Regions from separate parts of the Lysinibacillus sp. FSL K6-0232 genome, predicted to be linked through region 1. Evidence: riboswitches for the same ligand, from Rfam matches in the RefSeq annotation. Region 1 holds a riboswitch; each other region holds the start of a gene.
The links. Region 1 has a riboswitch for S-adenosylmethionine ahead of metA (homoserine O-acetyltransferase MetA). Riboswitches for the same ligand answer to the same signal wherever they lie in the genome.
Positions count from the first base shown of each region.

Region 2: another riboswitch for S-adenosylmethionine. It lies ahead of MHB42_RS15270 (methionine ABC transporter ATP-binding protein); the one in region 1 lies ahead of metA (homoserine O-acetyltransferase MetA).
Region 3: another riboswitch for S-adenosylmethionine. It lies ahead of MHB42_RS07605 (YezD family protein); the one in region 1 lies ahead of metA (homoserine O-acetyltransferase MetA).
Region 4: another riboswitch for S-adenosylmethionine. It lies ahead of MHB42_RS02000 (O-acetylhomoserine aminocarboxypropyltransferase/cysteine synthase family protein); the one in region 1 lies ahead of metA (homoserine O-acetyltransferase MetA).

Region 1 covers NZ_JBBOYW010000001.1:2,105,414-2,108,527, reverse strand. Annotated here, with positions in the region: gene MHB42_RS10295 (TrmB family transcriptional regulator) at 104-886, shown strand; gene MHB42_RS10290 (nucleotide excision repair endonuclease) at 950-1,321, opposite strand; SAM riboswitch class I at 1,524-1,633, shown strand; gene metA (homoserine O-acetyltransferase MetA) at 1,732-2,667, shown strand; gene MHB42_RS10280 (GerAB/ArcD/ProY family transporter) at 2,700-3,114, opposite strand, start outside.
Region 2 covers NZ_JBBOYW010000001.1:3,108,582-3,111,695, reverse strand. Annotated here, with positions in the region: gene MHB42_RS15290 (arsenate reductase family protein) at 1-227, shown strand, start outside; gene gcvH (glycine cleavage system protein GcvH) at 309-689, shown strand; gene MHB42_RS15280 (hypothetical protein) at 782-1,123, shown strand; gene MHB42_RS15275 (thioredoxin family protein) at 1,141-1,452, shown strand; SAM riboswitch class I at 1,509-1,612, shown strand; gene MHB42_RS15270 (methionine ABC transporter ATP-binding protein) at 1,699-2,727, shown strand; gene MHB42_RS15265 (methionine ABC transporter permease) at 2,717-3,114, shown strand, end outside.
Region 3 covers NZ_JBBOYW010000001.1:1,585,779-1,588,892, forward strand. Annotated here, with positions in the region: gene MHB42_RS07595 (LysR family transcriptional regulator) at 1-106, shown strand, start outside; gene MHB42_RS07600 (phosphopantothenoylcysteine decarboxylase domain-containing protein) at 176-856, shown strand; SAM riboswitch class I at 1,037-1,123, shown strand; gene MHB42_RS07605 (YezD family protein) at 1,183-1,338, shown strand; gene MHB42_RS07610 (flavin reductase family protein) at 1,428-1,913, opposite strand; gene MHB42_RS07615 (VOC family protein) at 2,029-2,814, shown strand; gene MHB42_RS07620 (amphi-Trp domain-containing protein) at 2,865-3,114, opposite strand, start outside.
Region 4 covers NZ_JBBOYW010000001.1:413,019-416,132, reverse strand. Annotated here, with positions in the region: gene MHB42_RS02000 (O-acetylhomoserine aminocarboxypropyltransferase/cysteine synthase family protein) at 280-1,581, opposite strand; SAM riboswitch class I at 1,698-1,811, opposite strand; gene MHB42_RS01995 (glycerol-3-phosphate acyltransferase) at 1,968-2,600, shown strand; gene MHB42_RS01990 (DASS family sodium-coupled anion symporter) at 2,980-3,114, shown strand, end outside.

The DNA.
Region 1 (3,114 bases):
CTGACACCCCACTAAATTAGTTACTACTAGAATAGTAACTAATTTGATGAATGCTGTAAACCCTTCATTTTTTCGTTTATAATAAAGGCAATGGAGGGATTTGATGGAGGAATTAATCGTCCAATTAAAGGAGCTAGGCTTTACCGAATATGAAGCAAAGGCTTATACAGCCCTTGTCCAGCATAGCCATGTAAATGCCTATCAGGTTAGTAAAAATTCAGGAATACCCCGTGCTAGAATTTATGATATTTTAACAAGCCTTGTTGACAAGGGGATTGTGCTTAAGGAGGAAACAGCCGAGCAAACGATATATGCTGCACTGCCTGTCGCAGTTTTTTTACAGCAAATGCAGCAGCGTTGGCAGGCTAATTTTACATCCATTGGTACAAAGTTAGCTAGGCTAGAAGCAAAAGAGCAGGAAGCGGAGCATAAAGTCGTTATGTTAAAGGGCAAGGAGGCGATTATCAACTATTGTCAATCGCTGCTCCAAAATGCTAAGCAGAAGGTGCTATTATCAATGTGGGAGGATATGTATGAGGCGTTAGATGAAGCGATTCAAGAGGCAGCACAGCGTGTGCCTATCCATGGCATTACCTTCTATGTGGAAAACCCGATTGCTACATTGGATCAGCATCGCATGACACGCTATACAAAAAAAACATCTACACCGCATTGGTTTATTATGTCAGTGGATGGACAGCAAATGATTTATGGGCATGTACCATCCAATCAGGAAATTGCCTTTATTACAACGGACCCTGTGCATATTTATTTGCTGGAGGATTATATTTGGCATGATGTGCTGGTCAATCGCTTAATCAAGCGCGATGACCAAGCATTGGAGGAATGGATTACTAAAGAGCGACAAGCCTTTTTCCTCAACTAAAGCTCTAGCATATAAGCCAAGAAAAAAAGTGAAATCCCTTATTGCAAGAGATTTCACCTTTTCTTAGTAAAATACTTTGTCTACATTGTATTTGGAGCGGAAGACATTGATGGCATATGTTTCGTAAATTTCACGTTCCATTGGGTCTTCTATTTCATATACTTCAATTTTAAAAATTTCATCACGATGATTTTTCATTGGCGATACATTGTCTTCAAAGTGCTTTTTAATACGTTGGCGAATTTTGCGAGCTTTCCCGACAAATAATAGCTCATTTTTTTCATTATAAAATAAGAAAATGCCGCCTTTTTCGCGTGTGATTTTATGGAAGTCAATAAATCCATGGTAAGGTGTAATCGGCACATCACCAGGCTTTACATCTTGCTCACGCTGACGAATGACTACATCTGGTTTTGGAAATTCAATTTTAATCAAGTTTTTCACGTTCCTCTCTATCCCTAAAGCTATATGATAACATAATTACGGTATGCTTACCATAAAATTTCATCTAGAAAAAGTGATATACACAGCCTAGTATGGGGCAATAAAATAGGGAACATACAAATGAATCACAAAATATTCTATGAATTATTGCTATTCCTACTAGTTCATGCTACAATTCGATATAGTTAAATAAATCTTATCAAGAGAAGCTGAGGGATTTGGCCCGATGACGCTTCAGCAACCTCTAACAATTTGTTAGAAAGGTGCTAATTCCAGCAAAGGTACTCCTTTGAGAGATAAGAGTGGACGTGAAAAAATCCTTCTCATTCTATCTCGTATGGAATGAGGGGGATTTTTTAATTTGAAGCAGGCTTTACTGAAAAGAGAGAGGGGAATGCAAGATGCCAATTAATATTCCGAAAAACTTACCAGCTGGAGAACATTTACGTGAGGAAAAAATCTTCGTGATGGAAGAGGACCGCGCACGAACACAGCAAATTCGTCCGTTAAGTATATTAATTTTAAATTTAATGCCTGAAAAGGAAAAAACAGAGCTACAATTATTACGTTTACTAGGGAATACGCCGCTACAGGTTAATATTACCTTTTTAAATACAGCTACACATAAATCGAAAAATGTGAGTAAATCACATTTACAGCTATTTTACACAACGTTCTCACAAATTCGCCATCGCCGTTATGATGGCATGATTATTACAGGAGCGCCAGTCGAGAAAATGGAATTTGAGGATGTAAACTATTGGCAAGAAATAAAGGACATTATGGATTGGTCCAAAACGAATGTTACATCTGTTCTTCATATTTGTTGGGGGGCACAGGCGGCACTCTATCATCATTATGGTATTGGGAAATTTGAGCTTCCTGCTAAATGCTCGGGGGTTTATTCCCATGTTATTACTGATTTAACGGTTGATTTAGTGCGTGGCTTTAGCGATTTATTTACAGCACCGCATTCACGCCATACTTCTGTATCCATTGACGAGGTACGCAATCATCCTGATTTACGCTTGTTATCCTATTCGGAGGAGGCAGGTGTCTTTATCGTCCAATCGAAGGATAATAAAAATATTATGATTACAGGTCATTTAGAGTACGATGCGACAACATTGGCGGATGAATATCATCGCGATATAGCGAAGGGGCTTGATACGGCAGTGCCTGTCAACTATTTCCCAAATGATGACCCAGCACAAGCACCGATTAATACATGGCGTGCTCATACGCATTTATTGTTTTCAAACTGGCTGAACTACTATGTTTACCAAGAAACACCGTACGAATGGGACTTTGTGGATGAAATTGAATTCCATATTTAAGCCATTTAAAAAGTCTAATTTCCACGCAGAAATTAGACTTCTTCTTTTTTTTGTAACTTCGACTTGCGTATGACAGCGACAATAAGCATTATAATAGGTAGTAAAATCATTACAATAAATGATAAAATGGGCCAAATTTCATTATTGTAGTTATTGGAATGAACAATACTTGGATGAAGAATTTGCGATAGACCAATGACTATCAGGCCCATTGGCAAAATGAGTGGTCGATGATCCTTAATGTTCAACACTTGCGCAAGCCCGACAACACTTGTATAGAAGTACATAAATGAGCGAATATAAAGGGAGATAATCCACATAACAGCTATCAATACCTCAATACGTTCTAAAAAATAACCAATGGATATTCTTTGGGCAAGTGCATAGCTAGGGAAGGTTCGAGCGGTTGTACTATCTGGCCCTAAGACAAGTATGGACAGTGTAACC
Region 2 (3,114 bases), 1.0 Mb from region 1:
AGGCATTTTGGCAGGCGAGTGGACTGCCTTTAAAGAAGTTTTTCAATACATCTGGCATGAAATATCGCGAGCTAGGATTAAAGGATAAGCTTGCTGAGATGACAGAGGAGGAGCAGCTTGAATTGCTTGCTTCTGATGGCATGTTAATCAAACGTCCAATTGTAACAGATGGAAAAAACGTTACTTTAGGGTTTAAAGAATCAGATTTTGAACAAGCTTGGAAATAACCGCATTTCTCCTTGTTTTTATAGGAGAAATATGGCACACTGAAAGTGAATCGATTACATATTTATGGAGGGGTTTTTGGCATGAGCACACCTAAAGATTTACGATATTCTGAAGAGCATGAATGGGTAAAAGTAGAAGACGGTAAAGTACGTATTGGTATTACACACTTTGCACAATCTGAGCTAGGAGATATCGTATTTGTTGAGCTTCCACAAGTTGGCGATGAAATCAAAACAGATGACCCATTCGGTAGCGTAGAATCAGTAAAAACAGTTTCTGAATTATATGCGCCAATCTCAGGCACTGTTGTTGAAGTGAATGCAGATTTAGAAGATAGCCCAGAATTCGTAAATGAATCACCATATGAAAAAGCATGGATGATCGTTGTAGAGCCTGCTGATGCATCAGAAGTTGACAAACTTATGACAGCAGAGCAATACGAAGAAATGATTGCAGAATAAGACAAGCTATAATCAAAAAACGTCGGCAACTACCGGCGTTTTTTATTATATAATAATTTATAAGTGGGGATGTCTAAACTGGAGGTGGCGTAATGTTCGAGGGAAAATGCTTGATAGTAGAAGGACGCTCAGATAAGCTTCAGATTGAGCCTATTTTAAATGAGAATGTTACAATACTATGTACAAATGGCACAATTGGTGTACATCAATTAGAGGAATTGCTTGATCCGTATGAGGGCTGCGAGCTTTTTACATTTTTCGATGCAGATACTTCAGGTGATAAGCTACGTGCATTAATGGACAGACATTATCCAGAGGCTGAGCATTTGCGTACAATGCCAACCTATAAGGAAGTGGAAACGACACCTAGAAAAGTGTTGGCGATGATTTTATTGCGTGCACATTTCTCCATCCATAATGAATATATTTTGTAAGTAAGGTTGCGTGAATAATGAAAGAATGGTCAACAGAGCAGTGGGAAGCGGCTATACAGTCGGGAGAGCAAGCTGCATTTTATTTATATACACCAATGTGTGGAACATGTGCAGTGGCATCGAAAATGATGACAATTGTTGAACAATTACTACCACAGCTGCAGTTAGGTAAAGCGAATATTAATTTTTTAGAGCATATTGCAAGTGAGCATCAAATTGAAAGTGTTCCTTGTTTGCTTGTCTGTGATGACGGAAAAGTGACAAATAAGATCTATGCATTTCAATCCGTACCATTTTTATATGAATTATTAAAAAAAGCAATTGACTGAACTTTGCTGGCATGGTAAAGTAACACATAGATTACGAAAACATTAAATATATCGAACTCTTATAAAGAGTGGCGGAGGGAAGTGCCCTATGAAGCCCGGCAACCATCACAGTGTGAAAAGGTGCCAAATCACTCAAAGATTCTTCTTTGAAAGATGAGAGAACGGTTAAACGTATAAATACGCTAACCCCTTCTGCTTGTCTGTGAGTGAAGGGGTTTTCTATATGAGAAAAGAGGAGTATTGGCGATGATCCAGCTTCATAATATTACAAAAAAATATAAAACAGCAAATGGCGAATTAACGGCAGTCAAAAACGTAGACCTCTCTATCGATAAAGGTGAAATTTTTGGCATTATCGGCTATAGTGGTGCTGGTAAAAGTACGATGATTCGTTTATTAAATGGACTAGAGAAACCGACATCAGGAACGGTTATAGTGAACGATCAAGAGTTCTCATCCATTAAAGGGCAAAAGCTTCGAGCTGCTCGACAAAAGGTAAGTATGATTTTCCAGCATTTTAATTTGCTATGGTCTAGAACCGTTGCAGAAAATATTGCTTTTCCATTAGAGATTGCAGGTGTTCCAAAGGCGCAACGTGAGGCACGTGTCAAAGAATTAATTGCACTTGTAGGATTGGAAGGGCGTGATAAAGCTTACCCATCACAGCTTTCTGGTGGACAGAAGCAACGTGTTGGCATAGCGCGTGCACTAGCCAATAATCCAGAGGTGCTATTATGTGATGAGGCAACATCTGCGCTTGATCCTGAAACGACAGATGCAATTCTAGATTTGCTTGTGGATATCAATGAACGCCTAGGTTTAACCATTGTGCTCATCACCCATGAGATGCATGTAATTCGTAAAATTTGTCATCGTGTGGCTGTAATGGAAGCGGGCGAAATTGTAGAGCGTGGCGAGGTATTACAAGTTTTCCAATCACCGCAAGCAGCTATTACGAAAAAATTTGTAGCGCAAATTACAGATACAAAGGAAACACAGGAAACAGTAGCACAAATCAAAGCCAATTATCCAACTGGACAACTTGTTAAACTGATTTTTGTAGGTGAAAAAACAGAGCAGCCTGTTATTTCGCATCTAGTTAAACAATTTGATGTGGAAGTTAGTATTGTTCATGGTAATATTTCGCAAACAAAAAATGGAGCATACGGTACATTAATTGTACAAATCGATGGCTCGGAGGCAAATGTAGCAGCAGCACTTGATTACTTAAATACAGTCGAAGTACAAACGGAGGTGATTGTAAATGCTAACTAATCTATTTCCGAACGTAGACTGGGAAAATATGTGGGAGGCTACATATGAAACACTATATATGACAGCCATCTCTACTGTTGTGACATTTGTTTTAGGGTTAGTGATTGGAATTGTGCTCTTTTTAACAAGTCCTAATCAGCTATGGGCTAATAAGATTGTGAACTTTTTAACAGGTTCACTTGTGAATATTTTCCGCTCTATTCCATTTATTGTGTTAATTATTTTATTAATTCCATTTACAAAGTTTTTACTTGGTACAATTCGTGGCGCCAATGCCGCATTGCCTGCATTAATTATTGGCGCAGCACCATTTTATGCCCGCATGGTTTTAATAGCTTTACGTGAAATTGATAAAGGTGTAATAGAAGCTGCTCGCTCAATGGGTGC
Region 3 (3,114 bases), 520 kb from region 1:
CTATCGGACAATTGGTATTGCGATGAAACACCATGCCTCTCCTGTAACGAAGAAATTTGCGGAAATTTTAAGTGCTTGGTTAAAGGAGCAAAACAGCGTGCTGTAGCTCTTGAAGCATATCCTTGCATTACGCTAGAATAAAGGTTGTTAGATATTGTAGAAAATAGGTGAGTGTATGGGGACATTACAAGGGAAAACCGTACTCATTACAAGTGGGGGAACGCTTGAAAAATGGGATCGTGTACGGGGGCACACAAATTTATCGAAGGGAACAATGGGCTGTTATTTGGCAGAGGCAGCACTTGCAGCTGGTGCGCATGTTATCTATATGCATGGCTATTTTGCACAGCTACCAGTTAATCATAGCAAAATGCAAACGATTAAATTTGAGGGCATTGAGGACTTAGGCGATAAAATTCGATATGCTGTGCAGAAGCAGCAGGTGGATATTGTCATTATGGCAGCGGCTGGCTCTGATTGGGTCATTGATAAAGTATATGACCAATCAGGCAACTTAATGGAGGAGGCAGGGAAAATGCCTTCCGATGAGCCACCTATTATTCATTTTAAAAAAGCACCAAAAATATTAGGGCAAATAAAGGGCTGGCAACCAAATGTCACATTAGTAGGCTTTAAGCTGGAAGCAACAGATGATGAGGCATTTTTACTTGCGCGTGCAAGATTGCGTATGGACACAGCACAGGCACAATTTATGGTGGCAAATAGCTCTCAATCATTATATGGCGGAGATGAGCCTCATTGGATTGTACCAGCAGAGGGGCAGCCAATTAAGGTAATGGGCAAAGAACAAACAGCGCAAGCATTGATAGCATGCTTACAACAAGAAACTGTGTAGAGGGGATACTTCTGCACAGTTTTTTTATCGTTAGGTGGCGCTAAATGCGTAATTGCCTGCATACAATGCTAGAAGGAATCGAGATAAATAACACATTACAAAGTATTCGACTAGGTTTTCTAATATTTTATATTGACAATTGTATAGCACAATTATAGAATTATTTCCAAGTAAGCAGGGCTCTTATCAAGAGAGGCGGAGGGACTTGGCCCAATGAAGCCTCGGCAACTAATAGAATAGATGCCAATAGTATCTAAGAGATAAAGGGGCTATCCATCAATTGAACTCTTTTGTAACGGAATCAAGAAAAAGAAGGGGTGTATTATATGGCACAGTCGGTAAAAGTAGATGATAAGAAGTTAGAGGCTATCGCGAAGGCTATTCAAAATCTTGAATATGGTGAAGTGCATATTACGATTCAGGATGGTGTAATTGTGCAAATTAATAGGCTCGAAAAACAGAGATTTCCACAGAAGAAATAATGATCATTTCAGTCGAACGATGTCATAAGGCCACAACTAAGCATAAAGGATGTCCTATGCTTACAAGTGGCCCTTTTTTTGTGGAATGCTTAACGATAAAAGCTTTTTGGAATCTCACCAATATGACGGCGATGATACAGTAAAGGCTCTTTTGGTGAATTTGTAATATCTAGCACCTGCCCAATAAAAATAGTATGGTCGCCAGCATCAATCTGTTGATATGTTTTACATTGTAAAATGGCTGCTGTATCATGTAAAATCGGTAGGTCAAAGGAGGACATAGACCACTTTGCCTGAGCAAAACGATCTGGCACTTTGCTGGCAAATAATGTACATAAATGCTCCTGATCACTCGCTAAAATGTTGACCGCAAATGTTGGCGCTGCTGTAAAATAAGCATGGAGCTGAGATTTTTTATCGAGTGACCATAAAATAAGGAGCGGGTCAATCGAAACAGATGCAAAGGAGTTAACGGTTAAGCCAATCGGTTGTGTGTCATGGCATGTAGTAACAACCGTTACGCCTGTAGGGTAATTACCTAGTGCTAATTTAAAAGCAGTTACTTGATCTGTCATTCAAATCACCTCGTTATTATTGTCAATGAAGTTAAATAGCTATCATTGTCTTGCATAAATTTTAAACGAATCCGACATATAGGTAAAGGTAATCGGGAAAGAAAGGGGAATGACCATGACTTTATATTTCGATCATTTGGTTCAGCAAGTGGAATCACCAGAAAATATAAAGGTTTTCTTCAACAAACGAAATATCCATACAGTAAACGGTGGTCAGCATACGATGTGGGGGACTTATAATACATTAAGCTATTTTGGCTTAAGCTATATTGAGCAAATTGCGGTATATGATCGTGATTTATTTGAGCGGGCAGCATTAAACCCCTACACGCTACATTATACGTTTAAACAGGACGAGGAGCGCCAAGGGTTTTCACGAATTGCCTTGCGCACAACAAATATAGAGGCAGAGGGACAACGCTTGCGTGCATTAGGCTTTGATGTGTATGGACCTGAGGCTTGTAGTCGTACAAGACCAGACGGCTCTGTTGTAGAGTGGAAGCTGCTGCATTTTGGTAAGCCTGACCATGCCATTGATTTTCCGTTTTTCATTGAATGGGCGGAGGATGATAAGGAGCGCTTGTCACAATTGCAGGCAAGTGGTGCGCTTCATCCACAGCAAAGCATTACAATGGAGGCGGTGCTGTTTGCAGTAAAGGATGTACAGGCAACCGTTGAGCTTTGGCAGAAGGCATTGCAATTGCCAAAGCCTGAACAGCACGAGCAATATGTATCCTTACAGCTACCAAATATACGCTTGGATTTTTATGATGAGGCAGTTGCCACAGCTATAACCCTTACACCTTTAAAGCAAGGCCCATTTGGTGTGCAATTAAAAGACCCGTATCGCGTAAAAGAAACATTGGTTTGTCCAGGTGCTTTTTATTGGATTAATCGCTAGAAAAGCTACGGCAAGGGGAGTGTAGAATGTCCCTTGCCGTAGTTTTTCAATTATTCAATCGTCATTTTCTTTGGTGCTTGTGTGCCTGTGTACCAATCAAATTCAATTTCAAATGAATGCTTGTCGCCCTTTTTTGTATAGGAGTATTCGATTTTAAGTGGTTCTGTAGGGCTAACAATAGTTTGCTCTGTGCCTTGCACAAATGTAAATTCACCGTTTTCCTTTAGCTTTTGAGCAATTGCTTCAAGCATTGTTGCAAATTCGAGAACGCTTTGCCGTTCCTTATGCTTTAGAACAACC
Region 4 (3,114 bases), 1.7 Mb from region 1:
GTTTTTAGAGAGAAATAGCTGCTGGTTAGACAGCACTTTTAACTGTTTACCCTTTAAAAAGTTAGTGTCGCTCATTTATATTATTTCCTAGTATATAGCATGGTTTTATTTAAGTCAATAATACAAATAAAAATACTAGGTTTTATTTTCGAGAAAGTTCTGACAATTTACCAAATGAGGTAAATAGCTGATGCAGCAACGTTTTACGCATTACCAAATGAGGCACTTCAAATGAGAAAATACGTAAACGCTACAACATTGCTCTTTATCTTCTCTAGCTTAAGCTTCTATTGTTTGCTCAGCTGATGTTGCTTGTGCAATTGCCTGTTCTAAATCAGCAATAATATCTTCCACTGCCTCTAAGCCGATAGATAAGCGAATGAGCGATTCGGCTACGCCAGCTTGGACCAATTCCTCTGCTGATAATTGCTGATGTGTCGTGGATGCTGGGTGTATAATTAACGATTTAGCATCTCCTACATTCGCTACATGTGAGAATAGCTTTACACTATCAATAAGCTTTCTTCCTGCTTCACGTCCACCTTTAATGCCAAAGGTAAGCACTGAACCGAAGCCATTTCTTAAATATTTCTTCGCCAAATGATGTGTAGGGAAATCCTCAAGACCATTGTAATTTACATATTCCACAGATGGGTGGTTTTGTAAATATTCAGCCACTGCCAATGCATTTTCATTATGTTTAGGTATACGCAAATGAAGCGTTTCTAAACCTTGTAGGAAATTAAAAGCAGCGTCAGGGCTCAATGTTGGACCAAAGTCGCGTAATAATTGTACACGTAGCTTTGTAGCAAAAGCAGTGGATGCTGTATCAATGCCATAACGTAGTCCATGATAGGAAGCATCAGGCTCCGTAAAGCCAGGGAACCGTCCACTCGTCCAGTCAAACTTACCAGCATCTACTACAACACCACCTAAAGTTGTACCATGACCACCAATCCATTTTGTTGCTGAATGAACAACAATATCTGCCCCAAAGTCAATTGGTGTAGAGCCATAAGGAGAAGCAAATGTGCTATCTATAATTAATGGCAAGCTGTTGTCATGAGCAATTTTAGCAACCGCTTCAATATCTAAAACCTTTAAGCTTGGATTACCATAGACTTCAGCAAAAACAGCCTTCGTTTTATCAGTAATCGCTGCATGGAAATTTTCTGGGTTTGTTTCATCTACAAAAATTGTTTTAATACCGTAGTTTGGTAATGTATTTGCGAATAAATTATAAGTACCACCATATAAAGAACTAGCTGCTACTATTTCATCACCAGCTCCTGCTAGGTTTAAAATGGAGAAGGCAATCGCTGCTGCACCAGATGAAAGTGCTACTGCCGCTGTCCCACCCTCCAATAAAGCTACACGCTTTTCAAAAACATCTACAGTAGGGTTTGTAATACGTGTGTAAATATTCCCCGCTTCCTCTAAGGCAAAAAGACGTTGCGCATGAGCAGTGTCTTTAAAAACAAAAGCTGTTGAACGATAGATAGGAACTGTACGGGTGCCTGTCACAGGGTCTGGCTCTTGACCACCATGTAACAATAATGTTTCTGGTTTAAAATCTGTCATTGTATACCTCCAAATGGTTATTTTTTTACGATGGTACCGGAGATGAGGAGGATTTTCTGTAGAAAACAAAAAACCCTCTTCAGCTAAGAAGAGGGTTGCAGTTGCAAGTTTTCCTCCCCTTATCTGCCAGATTCAAGCATGAATCTGCAGGAATTAGCACCGTAGTAAGTTCGTCACTCACTGGTTGCTGGGCATCATAGGGCCTGTCCCTCCGCCGCTCTTGATAAGAGTATGTGATTCAATTTCCATCGTTGTTACACAGTATAAACATAGAGTTTTTTTCTGTCAACCTATAAATTTTATTTTTTCCGAAACTTCTGTTTGCTTTTTTTCGTAATATGAACACATACATTATTTTTAGAAATCAATTCGAAAGGAGTATTTTTATGGTAAAAGCCGTGATTACTGTTCTTATTGTCGGCTATCTTATTGGCTGCATTCATGGTTCGAAGGTGGCGCAAATTTTATCGGGGGTTGACCTAAAAAAAGCTGGTCATGGCAATGCTGGAGCCTCCAATGCCACACTTTCTCTTGGCTGGAAATACGGTGTTTTAGTCGCTCTCATTGATATTGGCAAAGGAGTTATTGCCATTATTGGTGCACACCTATATTTTGGGGATGCTACATTTTTGACAGAAGAGCAAATATGGCTGCTGACATACCTGATAGCTGCAGGTGTTATTTTAGGTCATAACTTCCCGTTTTATATGGGCTTTAATGGCGGTAAAGGGACTGCCTCTATTATTGGTATTTTGCTTGCTGTGAATTGGAAAATTGGTTTATTTGCACTTATACTTTTTGTTATTTTATCGTTTGCTACAAACTATTTAATTGTTGGTGTACTTGAGTTTTATCTTGTCTTTTGTACAGCCACATATTTATGGATTCCCGGAATCGGCCCAACTGTTATCGCACTATTGCTTTTTGTCATCGCTATGATTTTACATATTGAAAATATTAAACGATTAGTGAAAGGCACAGAGCCTAAAGTCACCTCAGCATTTAAGAAAAAGAAATAGTATTATTATAGAAATTTAACAAACTATTACGATTGCATTTATTTGAAACGGGTACAATATTAACAATGGAGGCATTGGCAATTTCAGCCTCCTGTCTTCACTAACAATGTGCTGCGTAATCATAAAAGCATGCTCAGCATTTTTCCACAAAAATATTTATCGGAATTATAATATCCCCTATACACTGGCATTGAATTACTTACATAGTTATTTTGTCTTTTGTATGACCGTATATTTTCTCTTTATTATCTGCTTAATGCTCTAAAAAGTAATTATTTTACATACTGATTATTCTATAATAAAATGGACAGTTTTCTATCTTAATAAAGTATTGTCCTAACCGATGTTATGAATAATAGTGTAGAAAGGATGAGAAAATATGTCAGCACTGAAACAAGAAGCTACAAAACGTAATTTAAAGCCTCTCTGGATTGCGCTAGCCTTTGCCCTACTAATTATTATTACATTTTTGCCGAATAATGGTGAGCTACCTGTAGCAGGACAGCGCTCTCTA